3 regions of the Paenisporosarcina sp. genome follow, and region 2 is predicted to be linked to each of the others. Evidence: riboswitches for the same ligand, from Rfam matches in the RefSeq annotation. Region 2 holds a riboswitch; each other region holds the start of a gene.

Region 1 (7,722 bases), on a different contig from region 2:
AAGGGAACGTTGGTATGAATGAACAACTAAGTCAATTACTTCGAGCTGCATTTGATCTTGGGACATCTGATGTGCATTTAACCGTCGGTATGCCACCTATTATGAGATTAGATGGTGAGTTGAAGCGTTTTGGACAAGATGTTTTAAAACCACAGGATATTGAAACGATGACCCGATCCATTCTGACTAATGAAATGTGGGAAAAGTTTATTGAAAAAGGGGAAATTGATTTTTCACATGGCTTACCTGGTGTTTCCCGTTTTCGTGTAAATGCTTATCATCAAAGGGATTGTATTGGTCTTGCTTTTCGAGTTATTCCAACACATATACCTACTTATGAAGAACTATCATTGCCACCAGTTCTTCGAGATATTTCAACTCGTCCCCAAGGGTTAGTTTTAGTGACTGGGCCAACTGGTTCTGGTAAATCAACGACATTGGCTTCTATGATATCGGAAATGAATAAATCGATGAAAAAACATATTATTACACTTGAAGATCCAATTGAGTATTTACATAGTCATGGAACATGTATGATTAATCAACGTGAAGTAGGTTTTGATACGAAATCATTTTCATCTGGTTTACGAGCCTCTTTAAGACAGGATCCAGATGTCATTTTAGTTGGAGAAATGCGAGATTTAGAAACCATTTCTACGGCAATTACCGCTGCTGAAACGGGGCATTTAGTTTTTGCAACCTTGCATACTACCAGTGCAGTAATGACCATTGATCGAATCATCGACGTTTTTCCGCCTAGTCAACAACCGCAAATTCGAATTCAACTTGCATCTGTTCTGCAAGCCGTTGTTTCTCAGCGATTATTCCCTAAAAAGGAAGGGAAAGGTCGTGTTGGTGCATTTGAAGTATTACTAAATGTACCGGCTGTAAAGAATTTAATCCGTACTGAGAAAATTCATCAAATTACTTCGGTTATGCAATCTAGTAGAAATATTGGAATGCGAACAATGGAATCGGAAATAGAACGTTTGGTTAAAGAAGAAAAAGTTAGTTTTGATAGTGCTAGTCCATATTTATCGGAGAAGACGATTTAATGGGATACTATGGATATGAAGGTCGAGATCGAAAAGGATTAGTGATCGCTGGTAGTATTAAAGCTACTTCAATAACCGATGCAAAACAAAAATTGACGGTTAAAGGTATTTCTACAAAGAAAATTGAAGAAAAAACCGGGATTCTTTACACGGAGATTCCTTTATTGGAAAAATCCATACCTTTTAAAGAACTCGTTATATTCATTAGACAGTTTTCTACTTTGATTAAAGCTGGAATTACGATTTTGGATGCAACATCAATCTTAAAAGATCAATCTACTTCTAAAAAAATGAAAATTGTTCTTGGGGAAATATTAGATGACTTACGGGAGGGTTACCCCTTCTCAGAAGCTGCTTCCAAACACCCGAAAGTTTTTCCAACTCTCTTTTCAAATATGTTACGTGCAGGTGAAGCGGGTGGGCAATTCGATGAAATATTAGATCGACTTGCACTGTACTATGAAAAATCTCACACGACTCGTCAAAAAGTGAGATCCGCAATGACTTATCCACTTGTCTTGTTAGCAGTTTCGATATTGGTCATTGTCTTTATGATTGGATTCATTGTTCCTCGATTTGCAGGAATGTTTTCTTCATTTGGAGCAGAACTTCCTTGGTCAACTCAATTACTTTTGTCATTAAGTTCAGTTGTAACAACCTATTGGTGGATATTTATACTTGTTATCACAATTTTAATATTCGCCTATCAAACGGTTAAAAATAAATCTACTGTCCGTTATAAAATTGACTCTTTAATATTGAAAATTCCTGTGTTTGGTCCTCTCATGAAAAAAGCAATTCTCGCGAGAATGACACGAACACTTAGTACGCTATATGAATCGAGTGTTCCAGTAACGCAAGCACTTGATATAGTTGAAAAAGTAGTAGGAAACTCCGTAATTGAAAAGTTATTGAGAGAAGCAAGTGTAAGTGTGCAAGAAGGGAATTCAATTGCCAAACCATTTGTAGGACATTGGGCAGTACCACCATTTGTTTCTCAAATGATGATTTTAGGAGAAAAGTCAGGTACTCTTGATTTTATGTTAGATAAAGTCGCCGATTTTTATGAACAAGAAGTCGATCAAAGTGCAGAACAATTGAAAACATTGTTAGAGCCTATGCTCATCTTGTTTATAGCAGTCGTAATTGGAGGAGTTGTGGCGTCTATCATGATACCGATGTTCTCGATTTTATCGGAAGTTCAATAATTTTATAACTTTAGACATATTTCGACTTGAAATAATTGTTTACCAACCGATAATATAGGTAATAGGAAGAATGATGGACGCAAGGACAAATTACCTGTATGTGGGCACTTGGGTAATTTTGAGCAAATAGTGCACCCACCCATTGAAAACATTTAGGGGAGAGATTTAGATGAGAAAATGGTTAAAGCACTTAAAAAATCAAAAAGGGTTAACGCTAATTGAACTATTAGCAGTAGTCGTAATCCTAGGAATTATTGCAGCAATCGCTGTACCGGCAATTGGGAATATTATTGATAATTCTAAAGATGATGCACACAAATCTAATGCATTGTTGATAATAAACTCAGCGAAACTTGGAATTGTTAGTGGAGAAGTAACTTCTTCAATGCTTACTGATAACTTAATTACTTTAGATGAATTAGTTACAGCAGGAGTTTTAGATGGTCTACCTGCAGATCCTTCAGTTGATGGAACAACATATAGTAAAGGTTCATCGTTTGTCAAATACATTCCTGCAAATGCTAGCACTCCAGCAGCGTACAAAATAACATTAAAAAGTAATAGTGGTACTTTATATTATAAAGCTGATATAACAGAAACCGAAATAAATGCTGGAGCAGACCCAACTCCATAACTATCTGATATAAATAGCCCTTTGCTTTTAAGCAGGGGGCTATTATTATAGTTAATACATACATATACATAGAATTAGAGGTGACGAAGATTGTCGACATATTGGGGAAATCATGCAGCAGTGTTTATTACATTTACGAAACGATATATCCGTATTTTAGTCGGCAATCGGAAACACCAATATACGCATGCGATTCAACGTATTATTGAAGATGGTTGGATTGACAAAAGTGAAATCATTCAAGATGAACAATTGGTTCGTGCTTTAACTTCGGTTGTAAAACAATATAAATTGGCAGGATTAAAAACATATGTCTCCTTTTCCTCACATGAATTATTACTTCGTTCAACAAAATTGCCACTGAGTGTTCCGATTGAAGAGTTAAAAGGCAGTTTATATATGGCGCTTGGTGAATCATTCCAACTTCCTTTCCAAGATCCTATTATTGAAATCGTTGGTACTGCAGAAGTTGATGGTAAAAGAGAGGTTCGTGCATTAGCTGTTCCGGAAGAAGGCATCAATAAAATGGTGGCCATACTTAAGCAATCAAAACTACGACCAGTTGTTATGGATGTTCCATTTTTAAACCTCTATCGTTTATTTCAGGAACAATTTCATTTAACTGAAGAACAGAATATATTATTAATTCATGCGGAGTTAGATGGAGTTCAGTTAAGTATGTTCCACAATCATGAACCGGTTTATGTTCGAACCTTTACGTTAGTTCCACCAACTGAATATACGGCTTTTGAATCAAGAACAGGTTTTCAATACATAGAAGTCCCAAAAGAAGATGTCGTATTTACCGAACATATGAATATGATGAAAAAAGAAATTGAACGATTACAGTCATTTTATCAATTCAATTTACAACAAGGTAAACAAAAAATCGACACGATTTGTTTAGCAGGCGATCATCCTCATTTAGGTGAGTTAAAAGAAAGTTATGCAGATTCAGAAGACATCAATGCTTTTCTCTTACATGAACAATCTTGGGGAACGAAGACAGGGTATAAGATTCCAGACTCATTTGCAGAATTAGTTGGCCTTTCTTGGAAGTAAAAGGGGTATTACATATGCGACATGTCGATATCAATCTCATACAAACTAAAAATAGACCGAAAGAATGGCTTTTTATCTCGGTTTTTTTAGTGATTCTTCTATTTTGTTTATTTGCCTGGATATGGTCGATTTATCATGAAAAACACCAACAAGTTGAGAACTTAGAGAATTTAATTGCATCGCAAGTTTCAATTCCGGTTGCAACGGAAGAGGATCCTAGGGTGGTTGAATTTGATCGTTATGAATCCGCAGTAGAATGGGCATCAACTCAGCCGTATTCTAAAATTGCAATACTAGTAGAGTTATCAAAAAAACTACCAGTTCGTGGTTATTTCACCTCTTATGTATTCATTGATGATTCAATTGAGTTAGAGGTTCAATTTGATAGTCATGCTGAAGCAGCTTTCTATTTAACTTCAATTCAACAATCCCCATTCATAAATGAAGCCAGAATTTTATCTGTTACTAAAGATACACTTGCTCAAGAAAATGCTGTTAATGAAGAAACATTTGTTCAACCTAGGACCATTGCAGTGTATTCAATTTTGTTAAATCAAGATGCATTGAAAGACCTTGATTCCGAACAGGAGGGGTCTCCATGATTGTATTTGAACGAAAACATTGGCAAGTGATCATAGGTGTGTTTAGTGCATTATTTATTTTAGGAGTTTTATTTTATTTTTTATTAGTAAGACCAACAAATGAGCGTATTGAGCTTTTAAAGACACAAAGTCTAAAATCTGAAGTTAGTGAACCAGTGAATGAAGAACCTGTTTCCATTTCAGAGAGTGAAATTGCAATTTTGACCCAAAAAGTGCCGATTACTAGAGAAGAAGAATCCATTATATTAGACTTGGAAAAATCGGCTTTAGCCTCTGACACATTATTAGACTCAATTGTATTTCAGTATGATGGCTTGATAAATGAACAATTCACGGAAGTTGAAATTGAAGATGGTTCACCATCTGAAACAGATACAGAATTGGTTATTAGCGATGACGCAATTCAACAAACGCAACCTGTTCCACCTCCTCCTGATTTAAAAACAATTGTTGTTGAGCTTGAAATCCAATCAAAAGATTATGAAAGTATGTTGCTGTTTCTAGAAGAAATGGAAAAGCTAAATAGAATTTATACCATTGAAACGTTTGCGTTTACAGGATTTAGTGAAGGAGAAGAGAGAGTAGGTCCAATGGAAGATTTATTTAACTATTCCATTCAACTTGTGACGTATTATGCTCCTGATATCAATTTACCGATAAAGATGGATAATCCTGCGTCTTCAGAAGAAGCGGAGAAGATTAATCCTTTACAAGATGTTACAGAAGTAAAAGAAACGATTAGTTCCTTAGAAGGTAGTAGCATATCTTCAAGTGAACAAAGTATCTCCGAGATAACTGAACAGGAAGTAGTTTTAGATCCTCCTTCTGAGGTCTCTGAACAACCTGCAGCTTTACAACAACCTGCTGAAAAAAGTCATGTTGTTAAAAGTGGGGAAACCTTATTTTCAATTTCAATGGATTATTACGGCAATCGAAATGGCGAAACCATTATCATGAAAGCGAATAATAAAAAAGTGAATACCGTATTTGTCGGAGAAGTTTTACGAATCCCTTCCTATTAATGAATTGAGGTTTTTTATGATAATCACAATTTCCATATTCTTTTTCTTATATGGATTACTATTTGGTTCCTTTTTTAATGTTGTCGGTTTAAGGATTCCAAAAAAACAGTCAATTGTTAGTCCTCCTTCAACATGTTCGAATTGTAAAAGGAGATTAACAATTTTAGATTTGGTTCCCGTATTTTCTTATATTTTTCTAAAGGGAAAATGTCGTAGTTGTGGACAAAAAATTCAATGGATCTACCCGGTGATGGAATTATGTACAGGAATTCTATTTTCCATTGCCTATCTAAAACTAGGATTCTCTAAAGAACTAATCGTTGCTCTCCTTTTCATTTCCATGTTAGTCATCATCACTGTTTCAGATTTAGCTTATATGTTAATTCCTGATAAGGTATTAATTTTCTTTGGCGTTCTATTAATATTTTCAAGAATACTTTCACCACTCACTCAATGGTGGGATAGTGTGGTTGGTGCCTTTATAGGATTTGGTATTTTATTATTAATTGCCATTTTGTCGAAAGGTGGTATGGGTGGAGGAGACATAAAACTGTTCCTTGTGATTGGCTGGGTGCTCGGAATGATTCCAACCTTACTGACCTTATTTGTGGCTGCTTTTGTTGGGATGATTGCTGGATTTATTCAATTGAAAATAAAAAAGGCGGATAAGAAAACGCCAGTACCTTTTGGACCTTCTATTGCAGCAGCGTCACTGATAGTTTATTTTTATGGAGATATCATACTCGAATGGTATACAAATTTGTTTATATAAGACGAAAACTTTTTTTGACGAGACGACATGAGTCTCGTCTTTTTTTATGGGCGACGTGATAGGGTGGAGAAAAATGAGGTGACCATATGCGGATTTCTAGAACATTTTCAAAGTTTTCTTACACACTAGCACTTCTCCACGGTTTTTTAATTGGAGCTGTATCCATCGGTTTGTTTGCACTTTTAATTCAGTGGCAAGATATTCGAAAGGTGGATACACCAGAATTAGTCACGCCTGTAGAAGAAAAAGAAGAAGTTGAACCTGTTGTTGCACCAACGGATGATAAAACCGTATTTCCCTTTTACGCAAAACAGTATGGTGTCTTTTCAACGGCTGAAGCAGCGGCAAACTTGATGCAGACTAATCCTTCTTTAGCATCTTCAGCTGTTATTTTAGCAGAGGATAAATATTATGTATGGTCAGCGGTAAGTGTAGTAGAAGCTGAAGTGAAAAATGCAGAAAGCAAAGATTCTTTTGTTAAGCCTTTTCAATTATCAGCATCTGGTTGTACGGAAGATCATCTAAAAAATATACCTCTTTTGCTTAGCGAAACAGATCGGGCAAAATTTTATTTTGAAGGAGTAGAGGCGAGCGTTAAGATTCCTGAAGACTGGAAGTCGAATATTGCAGCAATATCTAAGCTTTCAAAGGAAATTAATGTTGTTCGTGCACAGCTATTATCTCATTACGGAACGCAAAATGAATGTCTCAAAATTGAGTTTTAATACCTAAAAAACTGTGGTTTTTAAGTTATCTCCATTTACGATTAATTTTCATTTCCTGTGTGATTTTGTATGATATCAAAAAGGAGATGTTTGATATCAAATTAACGACTAAAAAACCACTCATATTAGCAAGTGCTTCACCCAGAAGATTTGAATTACTATCATTATTAGAAGTGCCTTTTAAAGTGAGAACTGTCGAGGTTGATGAATCTAATATACTTGGAGCGACACCTGGAGAAAAAGTATGTAATACGGCGATGGCTAAAGGTTTACCGATTGCGGAAAAATATCAAGATGCCATTGTTATAAGCGCAGATACGATTGTTTTTTTGAATGAAGAGCCTTTATATAAACCGGTTGATAATAAATTGGCCACTCAATATTTAAAAAGGTTATCCGGAAATATTCACACAGTTTATACAGGTGTTTCGATTTTTCATTCCGGAAAATGTCATACATTCTTTGAACAAACGAATGTTCAATTTTATCCTTTATCGGAAGAGTGGATTCAACTTTATGTGGAAAGTGGTGAAGGGGCAGATAAGGCAGGAGGCTACGGCATCCAGGGTGCTGGAGGTTTTTTTGTAGAAAAGATTGTAGGGGATTATCATAATGTTGTGGGATTACCAATTGGGAAACTTT
Region 2 (7,722 bases):
ATTTAGGTGAAAGCTTTGAAGAAACGGCTGTACGCGAAGTATTTGAAGAAACGAACTTGACCGTCACGAGTTTAGAGTTGAAGCAAGTTTTTTCAGGAAAAGAGTTTTACTACAAAGTGGATAATGGAGATGAGTTTTATTCTGTTACAGCTGTTTTTATAGCTAATTCATATGAAGGCTCTTTAAAAGCAAATCTTTCCGAATCAATTGGTATAGCCTTCTATTCACTAGACTCTATGCCAAAAGGATTACTCCCATCAAGCAAAAAATTTCTTATAACATGTTTATAAGTGTTAGAATAGGGTATACATATCAACGAGGGTTTTTTCCCGTCTCATTTGTTCCTCTATAATCTAACCTCTTAAAACAAAAACTCCGGGCAAACTAAAACTTTGGAAGGAGACTGTTTGTATGAATTGGTACGAAAAACTAAATCAATATTTCCCAGTCGAAGAAATGAAGTCAAAAGAGCATATGGAGACATTACTTGCTGAAAAAGGCAATGTGTATATGAAAGACGAAGGACCAAAACACGTTCTCATGTACGTTGAGTTTGAAAACTTCATCTTCGTAGACTACTTGTTTGTCTCTAAAGATGCACGTGGCGAAGGACTGGGTCGAAAGTTATTAAATAAATTAAAAGAGAAAAACAAAGCCATTCTACTTGAAGTAGAACCTGTGAACTATGAAGATACTGACACCGAAAAACGTTTGAAATTTTACGCCCGTGAAGATTTCAAACATGCCTCACGTATCGGCTATATTCGTCGATCACTTGCAACAGGTGAAAACACAGTTCTTGAAATCTTATACTGGTCTCCTGTAGATCAAGATGAATTAGAAATCTACAAAGCAATGAAATGGACGTATGAAAACATCCATACGTTTAAAGACGAACACTTTTATGGTGATTCGTATGACCCTTCTCATGAAGTACTTGAGTACAAAGATGAGAAAAAAACAGATATGCTAAAAGAATATTAAGTACAAGAAAGAGCGCCAATTTCCCACGGCGCTCTTTTTTAAATTGATAGAAGTTATGTATGTTTGGATATCTGTTTAAGAAAAACAAAGCTTGCACCATTATGGATGCAAGCTTTGTTTTCTTATGGTTTTAATTCATAACCTTCCTCAAAATAATCATTGGTTTGGTTTTTCAATATTATCGTTGTTGTTCCAACCAACTCCGCTAAACGATTAATTTTCTTTTGATAGAATTGACGATCTAATGACTGTATTTCTGTCCCATCCATACTTTCAATCATGTATAACTGAATTTTCCACAGTTCTTCTTTTGCTGTAAGTGGAGCCAGTTGAGCGGCATTAATTAGTGAATCAGAGATAGCTGCCAAAACGGATATATCCCCTTTTCCATAATGACTTAACTGATAATACGTGTGATACAACACTTCTTCAAAGGTATGTATTCTCAATTTCACTCTATGAATCGATTTCACATCATTAAACACAAAATCTGCTTGAGGTAATTGGCTATAACTTCCCAACAATCTACCTAATTGATGAATATTATGAATGGCTGTATTTGGATCATTAATTCCTGGTGAAATAGCACGAAGGGACACTTCCACCATCTTTTGAATCGCGAAAACCGGGTCTTGTCTTGTATCTCTTTCTCTTCCAATCGTAAATAATTGCGCAGGATCTTCTTCTATTTCAATTAATTCATTCACATAAAGTGTAACTACTGGTGTATTTGATTGAACAAAATCACCGATACAACATTCAATTTCAATTTGCCCATCATATTTTTGAGCAACCTTCACCATTTGTTCTAGATTAAATAATTGAATATACCCATCGTTTTCTGCCTTTATTGGATAAGCCATCTTTTTAACTGTCCAATGTCCATCTATATTGGTTGTCATATCTTCTCTCTTTAGAAGTTCCTTATAACACCCAACCGCTTCGTCCCCTTCAATTGTTAACTTCTCAATGAGCGTATTCACCTGAATATTTTTTGCAATATGGTGAATAAAAATCGCAAAGAACACTAAGCAAACCATCGCATATAATACGCCTACTAATGATGAAATAACCGATTCGCCAGAAATTGATTCTTGCATAAATAGAAGAGATAACGTGGTATATATAAACCCACCCATAAACACCCCTAATACCCGCCACACCATTGGATCGCGAACAAAATTCTTTAGTGTTCTAGGAGAGAATTGTGAAGAATAGGTTGTCAGAACAACCATAATCGTCGAGAACGTAAATGTGGTCATCGTTAAAAGTGCTGCAGACAAGCCACCTAATATCGTTTGAGCCAGTTCGACTGTTGTTAATAAAACATGCGGGACGTACATAAGCAAAATATCATCATATAAATGATCAATTGTTGAAAAAATAATGGCAATAACAACTGATATTAAACTGTATAAGGTCGGAATAAACCAAATACTTTCCTTAATTTTCAACCAATAACGGTCCATACGCCCATCTCCTTCTATATAAACACTGTAACATATAGTGAATATAATCAATACGCGTGACTAATGGAATAAGTCGAATCTCTTATAATTATAATTTTTCGCGAATAAAAACACATCTTTTTACACGCATAAAATTTACCAAAAGGAATAGTTTAGACTATATGCAGAATCTTCTTCTGCACCTATTATAGGCAATAAGAGAAATAAGTGATGTACTTCGTTACTGATTCTCGATAAAGGCAAACCTGATGAAAGTCAGCGACGCAAAGCTACAGGGGCTTCTTGTGTACAAACACAATTGCCAGCCAGCTACCGAAAGAACAGGGCATAAGATTTTAGAGATGCAAAACGAGTGATCACTATTTGCAAGAGGGTCTAATGCCCTTTTATAAAATTAGCCATCACAACATTTTGATATCTACTAATCTATTAGTGAACCCCGCTTTCGGTAGGCGGGGTTCATTTTTTTATGTTGGAGGTGAAGTTGTGCAAGTGATTGACTCGGTACAAGGAACTGTGATTGCGAATAATGTTAAACCTGCGTACTCCTTTGGAAAACGTTTAAAGGGACTTCTATTCACATCATCACTTCCTCGTCAATCCGGAATTCATATTCAACCCTGCCGATCGGTTCACACGTATTTTATGAAATACCCGATTGACATCGTCTACTTAGATGCCAATCAAGTAGTGGTTGGACTCGAACAATTTGTCGCTCCAGGAAAACGTGGACTACACATCCCTAAAGCTTATTCGGTAATTGAATTAGCAGCAGGTCGCATCGAAGAACTCGCACTTGAAGAAGGACAAAAACTACACATACAACCAAAAGGAGAGAAATAATCATGACACAATGGATCAAAAATTTCATGAACGAAGAAGAAGGACAAGGTATGGCTGAGTATGCGTTGGTATTGGGAATTATCGCAATTGGGGTTGTTGGACTATTAGTATTATTCGGAGACGCTATTGTTGAACAATTCAAAAAAGTAACAGCTGCATTTACAGACGAAACTGCTCCAGAATAAGTTACAAATTTTAAGTGAGAGGAGAAAATATGGATGCAACTACTAGATGGATTACTCATCGTTTTAATGATAATTTGTTTGTTTACAGATTTGAAAAGCAGAAAAATCTATAATCATGTGTTGCTTCCTTCCCTCCTTCTCGCTTTGATTTTACAAGTTTTCACTAATGGCTGGATTGGTCTAACAAGTAGTTTACTAGGATTGGTTGTTGGATTCGCCATCCTTTTGATTCCATACATGATGAAGGGCATGGGTGCTGGTGATGTGAAGTTAATGGCAGTAATCGGAGCCATTCAAGGATCAGTTTTCATTTTAACGACTGCGGTTTATATGTCTATTATTGGCGGAGTGGTTGCACTACTTCTCATTTTGTTTAGGTTAATAAAATCTAAGCAGTGGCTGACTTTATTTCACCGCAACAGCCTCATGACGTATGGAATGAAATTAGCCGTTGTGCGAAATCATTCATCCAATCAAACATTTCCGTATGGTGTTGCTATTGTAGGAGGCGCATTATGCACAATGATTTTCCAAGGAGTGATTCGCCTATGATTCGCGAGGAGAAAGGTCAATCTCTCGTTGAATTTGCGCTTGTCATTCCTGTTTTTTTATTGTTTTTAGTATTCATCATTGATCTTGGACGAGTTGCTTACACGTATTCGACGATGCATTTTACAGCGCAAGAAACCGTTCGTCTCGGTAGTTTTGGTTACACAGATGCTGAAATGGAGTCGTATGCTAAACAACATTTCACAGCAGGAAATGGGAATTCAATGATCGTTTCGATTACGCCAAGTGATAGCATTCGTGAATCAGGCGACGATGTAACTGTGACCCTTTCTTATAAAATGAACGCCATTATGCCTTTAGCTGAGTTAGTAATTAACGGACCTATTGATATTCAAGTGGATTCGACAATTCGAGTGGAGTGAGGTTAAGCGATGAAAATGCGTGATTTTCACAAAGATGAACGAGGAAATATCATTCTGATTGCAGCTTTTTTAATGCTTGTTCTGACAGCTTTTGCTGGATTAGTCGTCGATGGCGGCCATTTATATATGTCAAAGGCAAATCTTCAAAAAGCGGCCAACGCAGCTGCCTTATCTGGTGGACAGGAACTAACAACAAATGCAGGGGAACCTGTAACGAATATTGTTAAAGGGATCTTAGATGCACATGATGTACTTCCCTATCTTCAAGGTATTACAGTAACACCCGAAAAAAGCGTAGCAGTTCATTTAAATGAACCTGTTGCATTGTTTTTCTCTTCCATCGTTGGATTTAACGAAGTGGATGTAAAAGTAAAAGCCACTGTCGAAATCGGTAAAATGGGCCGAGCTTCAGGGGCTGCTCCTATTGGAATTGATGAATCCATCCCTCTTATTTATGGGAATGAATACACACTTAAAGTGGATGAAACTGCAGGCGATACAGGATATTTCGGCGCACTAGCACTTGAAGGACCCGGTGCTAAACTATACGAACAAAATTTAATGTATGGCTTCGATGGCGAATTAAAAATTGGCGATATCATTAATACCCAAACTGGTAATATCGCTGGTCCCACTAAAACAGCTGTCGACTATTTGATTTCTACTTGCAATGATATGACTGCTAGGGATTGTCCGAGGATTTTATTAATACCCGTATATGTTCCTTATAATCAAGATTCCAATCAAATGAAACAAGTGAAAATTACAGGTTTTGCTTATTTTTATATTTCTGAGCCAATGGATTCCAAAGATAAAACGATTAAAGGCGTTTTCTTAAAACGTGTCGGTACAGGTTTTCAGTTAGATGATGCATCCGAAAAAGGTGCATACACAATTCGATTAGTAGAGTAGGTGTTCACATGCGTTCTCGCACATTATTTTTATTAGCCATCGTCATGGGACTTATTACAACCCTTGTTTTTGCATTCACACTTTCTTCAAAAAATAAAGAAAGTGAAATACCTGAAGAAACTCAGAAAGTGATTGTCTCTACTCAAATGATTGAGGAGAACACGGTCATTACTGAAGAGATGGTTACCGAAACAACGAAACCAAAATCCTCTGTCCATGCATCAAGCTTAAAAACGGTAGATGAGGTTATTGGTAAATTGGCAACAACACGCATTGAAAGTGATGAAGTTCTACTTCCCGCTCGTGTTCAATCTGTCCAACAAATCAATGATGTTCTTTCGAAAAAAATCACCGAGGGGAAACAAGCAATTTCCATACGCGCGAACCTTGTTCAATCGGTATCAAATCTGATTGAAGCAGAGGATTTTGTAGATGTTTTATTTACTGAAATAATCGGTTCTACAACAGATCCCGTCGTTAAAACATCATTATTATATGGTAAAGTGCGCGTTTTAGCGATTGGTCAAAAAATGACGGTTCGTGACGAAAATGATGAACTGGTAGAATATTCATCAGTCACAATTGAAATAGATCCTAAAGATACCGTAAGTTTGGTGCAAGCACATGAAAGTGGAACATTACATTTAACTCTTCACCGTCGTGAAGTTACGACGAATAATTAAGGAGGTGCCACCTTGGAATTACAAGGACAAATGAAAACAGGAAAAGTAGTTGCCCTATGTAGCGCTAAAGGTGGCGTCGGTCAAACATTTTTAGCTACAAACTTAGCAATTGCACTTCAAAAAAAATATTTATCCATCACTTTAGTTGATGGAAAGCTCCAATTTGGTGATATTGCAATTGCCCTAGATTTAAAAACATCTGTCACGATGAAAGATGTTGCCGAAGACATCGCAAGAATTGACCACTCTCTTATCTCCAACTATTTAACAAATCATGAATCTGGCATTCAAGTTTTAGCTGCTCCAGAACGTCCTGAACATGCGGAACTAGTAACGAATGATGTGATGAAAAAAGCGGTTCATATGTTAAAAGACCATTACGACTATACAGTTATTGACTGTGGCTATGCATTTCATGAAACAACACTCGACTTACTCGATATTGCGAATGATATTCTAGTCGTTACCACTCCTGATATGACAGCATTAAAAAACACCAAGCAGTTGTTAGAAACATTCGATCAACTTGGTTATACCTCTAAGATAAAATTAGTCATCAATCGATACGATATGGAAGGTTTAATTAAACCAGAAGAAATCCCAGCGATGCTTCAATTACTTGATGCAGAGTTTGTTTCAAACAATTTTAAATTAGCTAGCCAATCATTAAATATTGGTATTCCCGTTGTCAGTCGTCGAAGTGGAACTGATTTAGCGAAAGACTTAGGACGCTTGGCGGATTGTATTGTTAAGAATAATCATGCTGATGATGAAACGGACAGTCGAAAAGAACGAACCAAAAAACTGTGGTTTGGACGCAAAAAATAAGGAGGAGATGAACTTGAGTTTACTGAATCGATTGCAACAAAAACAGCAACTCACCGAACCAATTGAAGTTGCAGAAAAAGTTGAGCAAGTAACACCTGTAGAAGAACGCGTGAATGTCGTTCCTTCCCCTCCTCCTTTACCTGTTGCGCCTGAAGTGAAAGTTGTTAAACCCACAGCTGTTCATCAAGAAAAAGAACAAGAGTTTAAAAAGCTCATTCAAAAAGAAATATTAGCGACGATTGATTTGAAAGTGGAACATGATGATTTAGATCAACAAATTGATCGATTAGTTCAAGAAGTATTAAAAGAAGAAGAGTCTTATCGGAAATCGATTGACCGTAAAAAAGTAACGGCTGATTTAGTTAATGAATTAACAGGATTTGGTCCTATCAATCCCCTACTTTTAGACGAATCGGTATCTGAAGTGATGGTCAATGGACCTGACCATGTTTATTGTGAACGTAATGGACGTCTTGAATTAACCGATATCGAATTCCGAGATAATGAACATGTTCTTAATGTGATCGAACGAATTGTTGCCCCTATTGGTCGACGTATTGATGAAAGTAGCCCAATGGTTGATGCTCGACTGCCGGATGGATCTCGAGTAAACGCGATTATTCCTCCATTAGCATTAAATGGACCGACAATCACCATCCGTAAATTCTCGAAGGACCCTTATACTATTAAGGATTTAATATCATTTGGAACGGTTACGGAAGAAATGGCTTTATTTATCGAAGCGTGCGTTAAAGCCCGACTGAATATTTTCGTTAGTGGCGGTACAGGGTCAGGGAAAACGACTACGCTTAATGTATTATCTAGTTTCATTCCTGCGGACGAGCGAATTGTAACGATTGAAGATGCTGCAGAATTACAACTTACT
Region 3 (7,722 bases), on a different contig from region 2:
CCACAGTGTGGTTACCCAATACGTGCAAAGAAAATAACGGTAGCAGGACCTGCAAACCAAGTAGGTTTAACATTTTGGGGCGTAGTCGGTGCAATCATAGTAGCGATTATACTAATATCGTTGTGCTAAAAATAGACAAACAGAAAAAACCATTACTACTAATGAGTACAACATTAGGCATAGCGGTTTTAATTATGTACACCTTCAATAAACTGTACCTACAAACCCACACAGATAATATATTAATAAAAAATCACCTTAACGATGTCTTAGCAGGGGTATTACTACTATGCTACATAAACGCACTTAGCATTATAAATAACCAACCTAAATTAATAGTAACAAGACTAAGTACGGTAGCTTTAATAACCCTATCATCAGGACTATTTTGGGAATACATAACACCCCTATACTTAAGCAAAAGCGTATCAGACCCCCTAGACGTAATAGCTTATATAGTAGGTGGAGTTTTATATTGGATACTGACTAAAAAGGAGTGGACATTAAAATGTCCACGGACAAAATTCACCACCTAAGCATCACAAACCTTAATGAGATAGAAGAACCATTAACCGTGTGAATCCATGAATACACCCCGCGAAATGAAGAATATACTCCATCAAAATCACAAGCATTATACGTGCCAGTTGGAGATCCAACTGGCACCATTTCAACACGTCCAATTGTGTGTGAAACGTGAATTTTAGAATGAGTGGGTATAATCCTCGAATAGAGCGGAAGAATTCTTGAATGCCCCTGTCCAATCCTAGAATTCACCGTGTGAATCCTTGAATATACCCCGCGAAATTGAGAATACAGTACATCAAGATCATAAGCAGAATATGTGCCAGTTGGAGATCCAACTGGCACCATTTCTGCACGTCAAATTGTGTGTGAAAAGTGAATTTTAGATTAGGTGGGTCGAATCCTCGAATAGAGCCGCCGAATCCTTGAATGCCCCTGTCCAATCCTAGAATCCACCGTGTGAATCCTTGAATACACCCCGCGAAATGGAGAATACACTCCCAATCACCCCATAAAAAAACCACTCCCAAAAGGAAGTGGCTAATCTACAATCTATCGATTCATGCGTTCGGCGACCTTGTATGCATCATACATGCCCCAAATCCATACGATAGGGTAAGTGATGAATCCGATTAATACGAACATCAAGGCTGCATTAACCATTTGAACAAGGATTAAAATTATCCCTTTCACGATTTCACCATTATATATTTGCCCAACACCTGTCCAGAAAAAGCTTAAGACAGCTGCAATACCAGGGTTTCTTAACATCATTAATTCCTCCTTAAATCTCTCATACTTAGTATACGGATATCTTTAATAAAAGTTTCAATTAAATGATCTCCATATATCAAATTCCCCTTAGCAAAACTCTTTATTTCAAATCAAAGACAACACTATACAAACAGTGCGGAAATGTTAACATAGAGTCAAAAGATTTCTTCATTTTATGAGAAGGGCTGAAGCCAGATGCCGATTACGATTAATGAGCGTGTGAAACAGATCTCCGTGTCGGGGATTCGTCAATTTTCCAACCAACTTGTGCATTACCCGGATGCTGTCAATTTAACGATTGGTCAACCCGATTTCCCAACACCCGAAAGTGTCAAGGCTGCAGGAATGGCTGCCATTGCAAATGACATGACAGGCTACTCGCATAATGCGGGACTGATTGATTTACGAAATGCCGTCAGTCAATTTTTTTACGATAAATATAACTTTCATTACAATGCGGAAAACGAAATCATAATCACGATCGGTGCGAGTGAAGCGATAGACGCGACCTTTCGAGCTATTTTAGAAGAAGGCGACGAAGTGATTTTGCCGGCACCTATGTATACAGGGTACGAGCCGATTATTACATTGCTTGGCGCAAAAGTGGTCTATCTCGACACTTCTGACACAGATTTTCAGCCTTCTGCCGAGAGGTTAGCTTCATTAATTAATGAAAAAACGAAAGCGGTACTTTTCAATTTCCCATCAAATCCAACGGGTGTCATGATTGAACCGGCGCAAATGGATGCTTTGGTAGACGTATTGAAACAACATGAAATCTTTATCTTAACTGATGAAATATATAGTGAAAACACATTTAATGGCGAACATCGTTCGTTTGCATCTTATAGCGAACTACGCGATCGACTATTTTTAATACACGGTTTGTCTAAATCCCATTCCATGACTGGATGGCGCATCGGTTTCTTACTCGGACCGAAAGAATTTATGCAGCACGTCATTAAAATTCACCAATACAACACGGTTTGTGCACCTTTGCCAAGTCAATACGGGGCAATTGAAGCGTTGACAAACGGGCGCGACGTTCCAGCTGCTATGAATAAAGAATATATCGAACGACGCGATTATTTGTACGGTCGATTAATCGACATGGGCATTGAAGTCGTAAAACCTAATGGAGCCTTTTACATGTTTCCTTCTATTAAAAAATTCGGCATGAGTTCATTTGACTTTGCGACGAAACTATTAAAAGAAGGCGGTCTAGCTTGCGTACCTGGAAGTGCCTTCAGCAAATACGGAGAAGGTTATATGCGTATTTCTTACGCCTACTCGATGCCAGTCTTAGTAGAAGGCATGAATCGACTCGAAGCTTTCATAAAGAATCTGGATAATCAGTAAAATCAATAGATCGGTACCAGGTACACAAACATTCATGAATGTTTAAACAAACACATTTGTTTGCGTACCTGGCACCCAAAAAGGAGTCCTAGAAATGACAGAATTATTATGGTCGACACCGGAAGCCTTACGCTCATTGCTTTGCGAAGTTGTAAGTTGGAAAAGTATGACGCATTCGGATGGAGAGCGGGAATTCCCACTTAAAGTTCAAGCGAAATTACATGGTGTGCCGTATTTTGCAGAAAATCCAGGAAATATCGAACTAACGGAAGCGGATCACGGACGTAAATTATTGACCGCTCTTTATAAACACCCGGAAGCAAAAGAAACCGTCGTCTTGATTAGCCATTTCGACACGGTCAATACAGAAGAGTATGGTGACTTAGAAGCTCTTGCTTTTGAACCGGAAATGTTAACAAAAGCACTTCTTGATATTAAGGACGAGCTACCTGACGAGGCACGAGTAGACCTTGAGTCTGGCGATTATTTATTCGGTCGTGGAACGATGGATATGAAAATGGGACTAGTTATGCACATGGGGTTAATTGAAAAGGCAGCTTCAGAAAACTGGCCAATCAATTTAATTTTATTGACGGTACCGGATGAAGAAGTAAACAGTTCTGGTATGCGCGCGGCAGTATTGAAACTCAACGACTTACGCAATGAGCATGATTTGACATATAAATTGTTTTTAAACGGCGAACCCGTTTTCTCTCAAGAACCTGGCGATCCAAATTTCTATATTTACTCTGGGACAATTGGGAAAATCATGCCTTCAGCTCTCTTTTATGGCATGCAAACGCACGTCGGTGAACCATTAAGCGGCATCACGGCGAACTATATTGCATCCTACTTAACTCAGCGAATGGAGTTTAACTCTTTATTCCAAGAAACGGTTCTTGGTGAAAAAACACCTCTACCCGTTTCATTGCAACAACAAGACTTAAAAATGGAATACTCGACCCAAACGCCATATCGTGCAAAAGCACTCTACAATGTCTTTTTAATGAAGCGTAACGCAGCGGAAATCATGGATTTATTCGAGCAAGTAGCTAAAGAATCGGCGGATGCTTGTAATAAAGACTATCAACGCATTTGTGAACGTGAAGGGGTTGAACCAGTTGGTGACATCCAAGTGTTGCGATACGAACAATTGATGGACCACGCAGAAAAGAAATTCGGCATGGATTATATCGACAGCGTCAAAGCGTTAGTCGGAGAAAACACAGAGTGGGACGATCGCGAAAAATCATTCCGGATTGTTGACACGCTGATGATCCAATGCCAAGAACTCGCTCCTGCGATCGTGTTAATGTACACACCACCATACTATCCAGCAGTGAACACGAGTGAAGACGAGGTAGTTGAAGCCTGCGTTAAGTATGTAAAAGAAAAAGGTGACATGGACTTCAATCTACCTGTCGAACGCATGCATTATTTCAACGGAATCTCGGACCTAAGCTATGTAAACTACGAAGACGTAACGGGTGGCTGGCAAGTGTTTGAAGCAAATACACCAGTATGGGGAGATTCCTATTCAATTCCGTTTGATGGAATGGCTGAACTACAAGCGCCAATCTTGAACGTAGGTCCTTTTGGTAAAGACGCTCACAAACGGACAGAGCGATTGCATATTCAAAGTGCCTTTGTCGAAGTACCTGCACTGGTTGAAGGTATGGTTAAGGAAGTACTGGTTAATAGGGTGAAAGTATAGAACGATTTTTAAATGATGATTACATGTCAGTTGGCCAGCCAATTGACATGTTTTTTTCATCCATCAAAATCGATTCTATTTATTCTATTAACAAAACTATTTACCTATTCTACTATTAGTTCAATTCACATGTGCAATATGATAGCTAAAGTTGTATAATATTGCTAGATAAGAACTAACTTAGTAAAAGTAATTAGTTCTCATTTGAAAAAGGCAAATTCATCGAAAGGTGAAGACGCAAAGTTCCAGACCTAATACCGAAATGGTAATGGTGGCTGAACCGCTGAAGAATGATGAGTATAAACTTGAATAAGTTTAATTCACATTTCTTCCTTGTTTTTCTATCACAATTAGAAAAGGGGAGTTTTTTTATGTCGATTTTTACTGGTAAAAGTTACAAATCACTACTAAGCGCCATGTTACTTGGAGGATTCGTTGTTAGTGCAGGAGTCAATCCGGCTTATGCAGATACGGACGAAAGTGTAGTTGATAGCGAAAATGAAGAGGTAATCGAAACAGAAGAGCCTTCATTGGTTCCAGGAGATTTCTTTTATTTCCTTAAAACAATTCAAGAAAATTTACAATTAGCTTTCACATTCAGTGATGAAAAAGAAGCGGAATTGTTAAATGCGTTTGTTGAAGAACGTATTTTAGAGGCTACTGCCTTATTTGAAAATGGTGAAGAAGAGTTGGCGAATGAAATTCTTCAACTTGCGATTGATCAACAAGAAGAAGCTATCGCTAAATTTAATGAATTAACAGAAGATGAGGCAACAGAAGATAGTACGACAGAACCAACTCCTTCTGAAGAAGAGGATACAACTGAAGAAGAAAACCCGACTGAAGAAGAAGGAACTACCGAAGAAGAAAATGCAGAAACCGATGAAACACCTGTGGATGAAGAATCTCCTGAATCGGATGAAGTCGTAGAAGAAGAACCTGCAACTGAAGAAACAGAAGAAGATTTAGCGCGTGCTGCATTAATCGAAAAATTCTCATCAAACCTATTAGCCCTACAAGCGGCATTAGAAAAAGTAGAAAATCCTAAAGCAAAAGAAGCATTAGCAAAAAACGTGCTAAAAGCGATTGAACGTCTAGACAAAAAAGTGGAGAAAAAATTAGCGAAATTAGCTAAAAAAGCAGCGGAAGAAACTGAAGAAACTCCAGAAGAACCATTAGAAGAACCTGCAACGGAAGAAGAAGTTGTCAATGAAGAACCAACAGAGGAACCAACTGAAACAGAAGAAGAGGTAGATACAGAAACTGCTACTGAAGAATCAACAGAAACGACAGAAGCTGACACTGAATCTACTGTAGAAACAACTGTTGCCGCTGTAACAGCCGTTACAAAAACAGTTGAACAAAAAACAACTGCGACTAAAGCAGAAACTAAAAAAGTTGATGCCGCTAAAAAAGCGGAAGAAGCTAAAGCAAAGGCTGAAGCTAAGCGTCAAGAAGCTGCAAAGAAGGCTGAATTAAAAGCTGCTGAAGCGAAAGAAAAAGCCGCACAAAAAGCAGAACAAGCAAAAGCAAAAGCTGAAGAAAAACGACAAAATGAAGCAAAAGCTAAGGCTGAAGCTAAGCGTCAAGAGGCTTTAAAGAAAGCTGCTGAAGCTAAAGAAAAAGAAAATAAATCAAAACGAGAAGAAAAATCCGATTCACAAAAAGGCAACAAAAATGAAGACAAATCTAATAATGGCAAAAAGGATAAAGATGAGTAATTCCTTTATCTCAAGTAAAGTTGGAAATTTCAATAGGGTGTGATTTAGATCGTTAAAAATAATATAATCTTACTCTTTTGTTTAATTCTAGCGACGATCTTGGGTGCTTATGCACAAGATATCGGAGGTTTATTGTCGCAGAGGGTAGGTAGTATATCTCCTTTTAGAAGTTTATTTATCGTAACCTTGAGTAGCTGGTTGCTGTATATACTTACAGCTGTATTAGCATACATTTTCAAACGGAATGATACTTTACAAAAGAAAAATTTCTTTATTTATGTGATGTTAACAATTATTGTTGGTGGACTCGTTTCGTTATGGTCGCTTTTTGTTTTAGCTATGTCAGGTTAATAAAAGACACATATTTTAAGCAACCAATTACAATGTGATTTCATTGTAATTGGCTGCTTTTTTATTTATATACTAACTCATTGAAATATAAATTATCCCTAGTTTTGCCTTTCTTTTTATATCCAGACGATTTCATAAAATACCCAACAGTATGCGAAGTTGTTGTATTAGTAAATGCTTTTAATTCCCGATTCGAAATGCTTGGACCGACCAGAAAGAACCAATCCGTCATTGCATCTGCAAACGGATTACTCGGCATGGTCATGCAACTCGGGCAATAATAACTGCGACTAGATTTTTTAAGTAAATGAAAGTCGCAACTAGAGCAAAATAAGCCTCTCTTTAAATCACTAGGGAGTATAGAGTATTTCGTGCATAAGGGATTGAGCGTAAAGGGGGTGTTTTCTGACCATAAAGAGGTTATGGTTGAATGAAATAAATCTTCAGCTATTAACGAAGAGAGGTTTTCGTATGCCTTCAATAAAATCGGTAGCTCACTAGCAACATGAACATTAGTTATAAAAGTTGATTTGTTAATAATGGTGGATGCGTAAGGAAAAATTACTGCATAAAAAACTGGAATCTCAATCTCATTTCTCTTAAGCCAGCGAACCAATCGATCTCGAATCGTTTCAGCTTGAACGCAAGAACAATCATGTGATTTTGTATAAGTTGAGGTAGTTTGAATCACTTGTCGAGGGGAGTCCTTAAAATCCAGTGAGCCTGTCCAATTCTTCACTTCTAAAATCAAGAAATATTTGCTGGTTCCAATTAAGACATCAATCTGTGAGCTTGAAATGATAGGGTCATGTAAATATAGATTTGGTAAAATAGCGTAAGGTTCTGCAAAAGCAACTCGTCGCAACACTTGATCAACTCGTTCTTCGCCACCAAATCCAGCCGTATAATTGTAAAGATCCATGCTAACTTTCTCATACATTGGATGTCGCTCAGGTAATCGCTTTTTCAACCGACTCAGCGCATCAATATTGACAGGCTTGTACCGCGTATAAAATATAAAAATCATCTCCTTTTCAAAAATCTATCAAATAATCTGATAACTTACAAGAGAACAAAAGAATTTTTTTCCAATAAAGAATTGTGTGTAAAACGTGAATACTAGAATAGCCCTCTCCAAATCTAGAATAGGCCAGTCGAATCCTTGAATAGCTCCAACGAGATATAGAATCACACCTTCAAATCCTCGAATACCACCCGCGAAATGTAGAATGTGAGATCACCACACAAATACAACACCCGTGAAATCTAGAATACTCC

What was found. A riboswitch is a leader RNA that binds a small molecule or an ion and turns the genes downstream of it on or off. The one in region 2 is predicted to bind cyclic di-GMP.
Region 1: another riboswitch for cyclic di-GMP. It lies ahead of AC3EA5_RS04260 (type II secretion system protein); the one in region 2 lies ahead of AC3EA5_RS15380 (DUF192 domain-containing protein).
Region 3: another riboswitch for cyclic di-GMP. It lies ahead of AC3EA5_RS11330 (DUF5667 domain-containing protein); the one in region 2 lies ahead of AC3EA5_RS15380 (DUF192 domain-containing protein).

What each region holds. Positions count from the first base shown of each region.
Region 1 is NZ_JBYNRN010000012.1:207,551-215,272, forward strand. It holds gene AC3EA5_RS04250 (type IV pilus twitching motility protein PilT) at 15-1,055, shown strand; gene AC3EA5_RS04255 (type II secretion system F family protein) at 1,055-2,263, shown strand; cyclic di-GMP riboswitch class II at 2,330-2,413, shown strand; gene AC3EA5_RS04260 (type II secretion system protein) at 2,433-2,897, shown strand; gene pilM (type IV pilus biogenesis protein PilM) at 2,988-3,959, shown strand; gene AC3EA5_RS04270 (PilN domain-containing protein) at 3,974-4,561, shown strand; gene AC3EA5_RS04275 (LysM peptidoglycan-binding domain-containing protein) at 4,558-5,583, shown strand; gene AC3EA5_RS04280 (prepilin peptidase) at 5,600-6,355, shown strand; gene AC3EA5_RS04285 (hypothetical protein) at 6,442-7,080, shown strand; gene AC3EA5_RS04290 (Maf family protein) at 7,167-7,722, shown strand, end outside.
Region 2 is NZ_JBYNRN010000041.1:41,403-49,124, reverse strand. It holds gene AC3EA5_RS15395 (NUDIX domain-containing protein) at 1-290, shown strand, start outside; gene AC3EA5_RS15390 (GNAT family N-acetyltransferase) at 412-984, shown strand; gene AC3EA5_RS15385 (DUF2254 domain-containing protein) at 1,107-2,453, opposite strand; cyclic di-GMP riboswitch class I at 2,682-2,770, shown strand; gene AC3EA5_RS15380 (DUF192 domain-containing protein) at 2,940-3,296, shown strand; gene AC3EA5_RS15375 (Flp family type IVb pilin) at 3,299-3,481, shown strand; gene AC3EA5_RS15370 (A24 family peptidase) at 3,515-4,033, shown strand; gene AC3EA5_RS15365 (TadE family protein) at 4,030-4,413, shown strand; gene AC3EA5_RS15360 (pilus assembly protein TadG-related protein) at 4,423-5,325, shown strand; gene cpaB (Flp pilus assembly protein CpaB) at 5,334-6,008, shown strand; gene AC3EA5_RS15350 (CpaE/TadZ family protein) at 6,021-6,836, shown strand; gene AC3EA5_RS15345 (TadA family conjugal transfer-associated ATPase) at 6,850-7,722, shown strand, end outside.
Region 3 is NZ_JBYNRN010000032.1:25,998-33,719, forward strand. It holds gene AC3EA5_RS11310 (zinc ribbon domain-containing protein) at 1-129, shown strand, start outside; gene AC3EA5_RS11315 (hypothetical protein) at 1,078-1,296, opposite strand; gene AC3EA5_RS11320 (aminotransferase class I/II-fold pyridoxal phosphate-dependent enzyme) at 1,495-2,658, shown strand; gene AC3EA5_RS11325 (M20/M25/M40 family metallo-hydrolase) at 2,753-4,372, shown strand; cyclic di-GMP riboswitch class I at 4,575-4,660, shown strand; gene AC3EA5_RS11330 (DUF5667 domain-containing protein) at 4,744-6,093, shown strand; gene AC3EA5_RS11335 (hypothetical protein) at 6,226-6,444, shown strand; gene AC3EA5_RS11340 (nuclease-related domain-containing protein) at 6,506-7,366, opposite strand.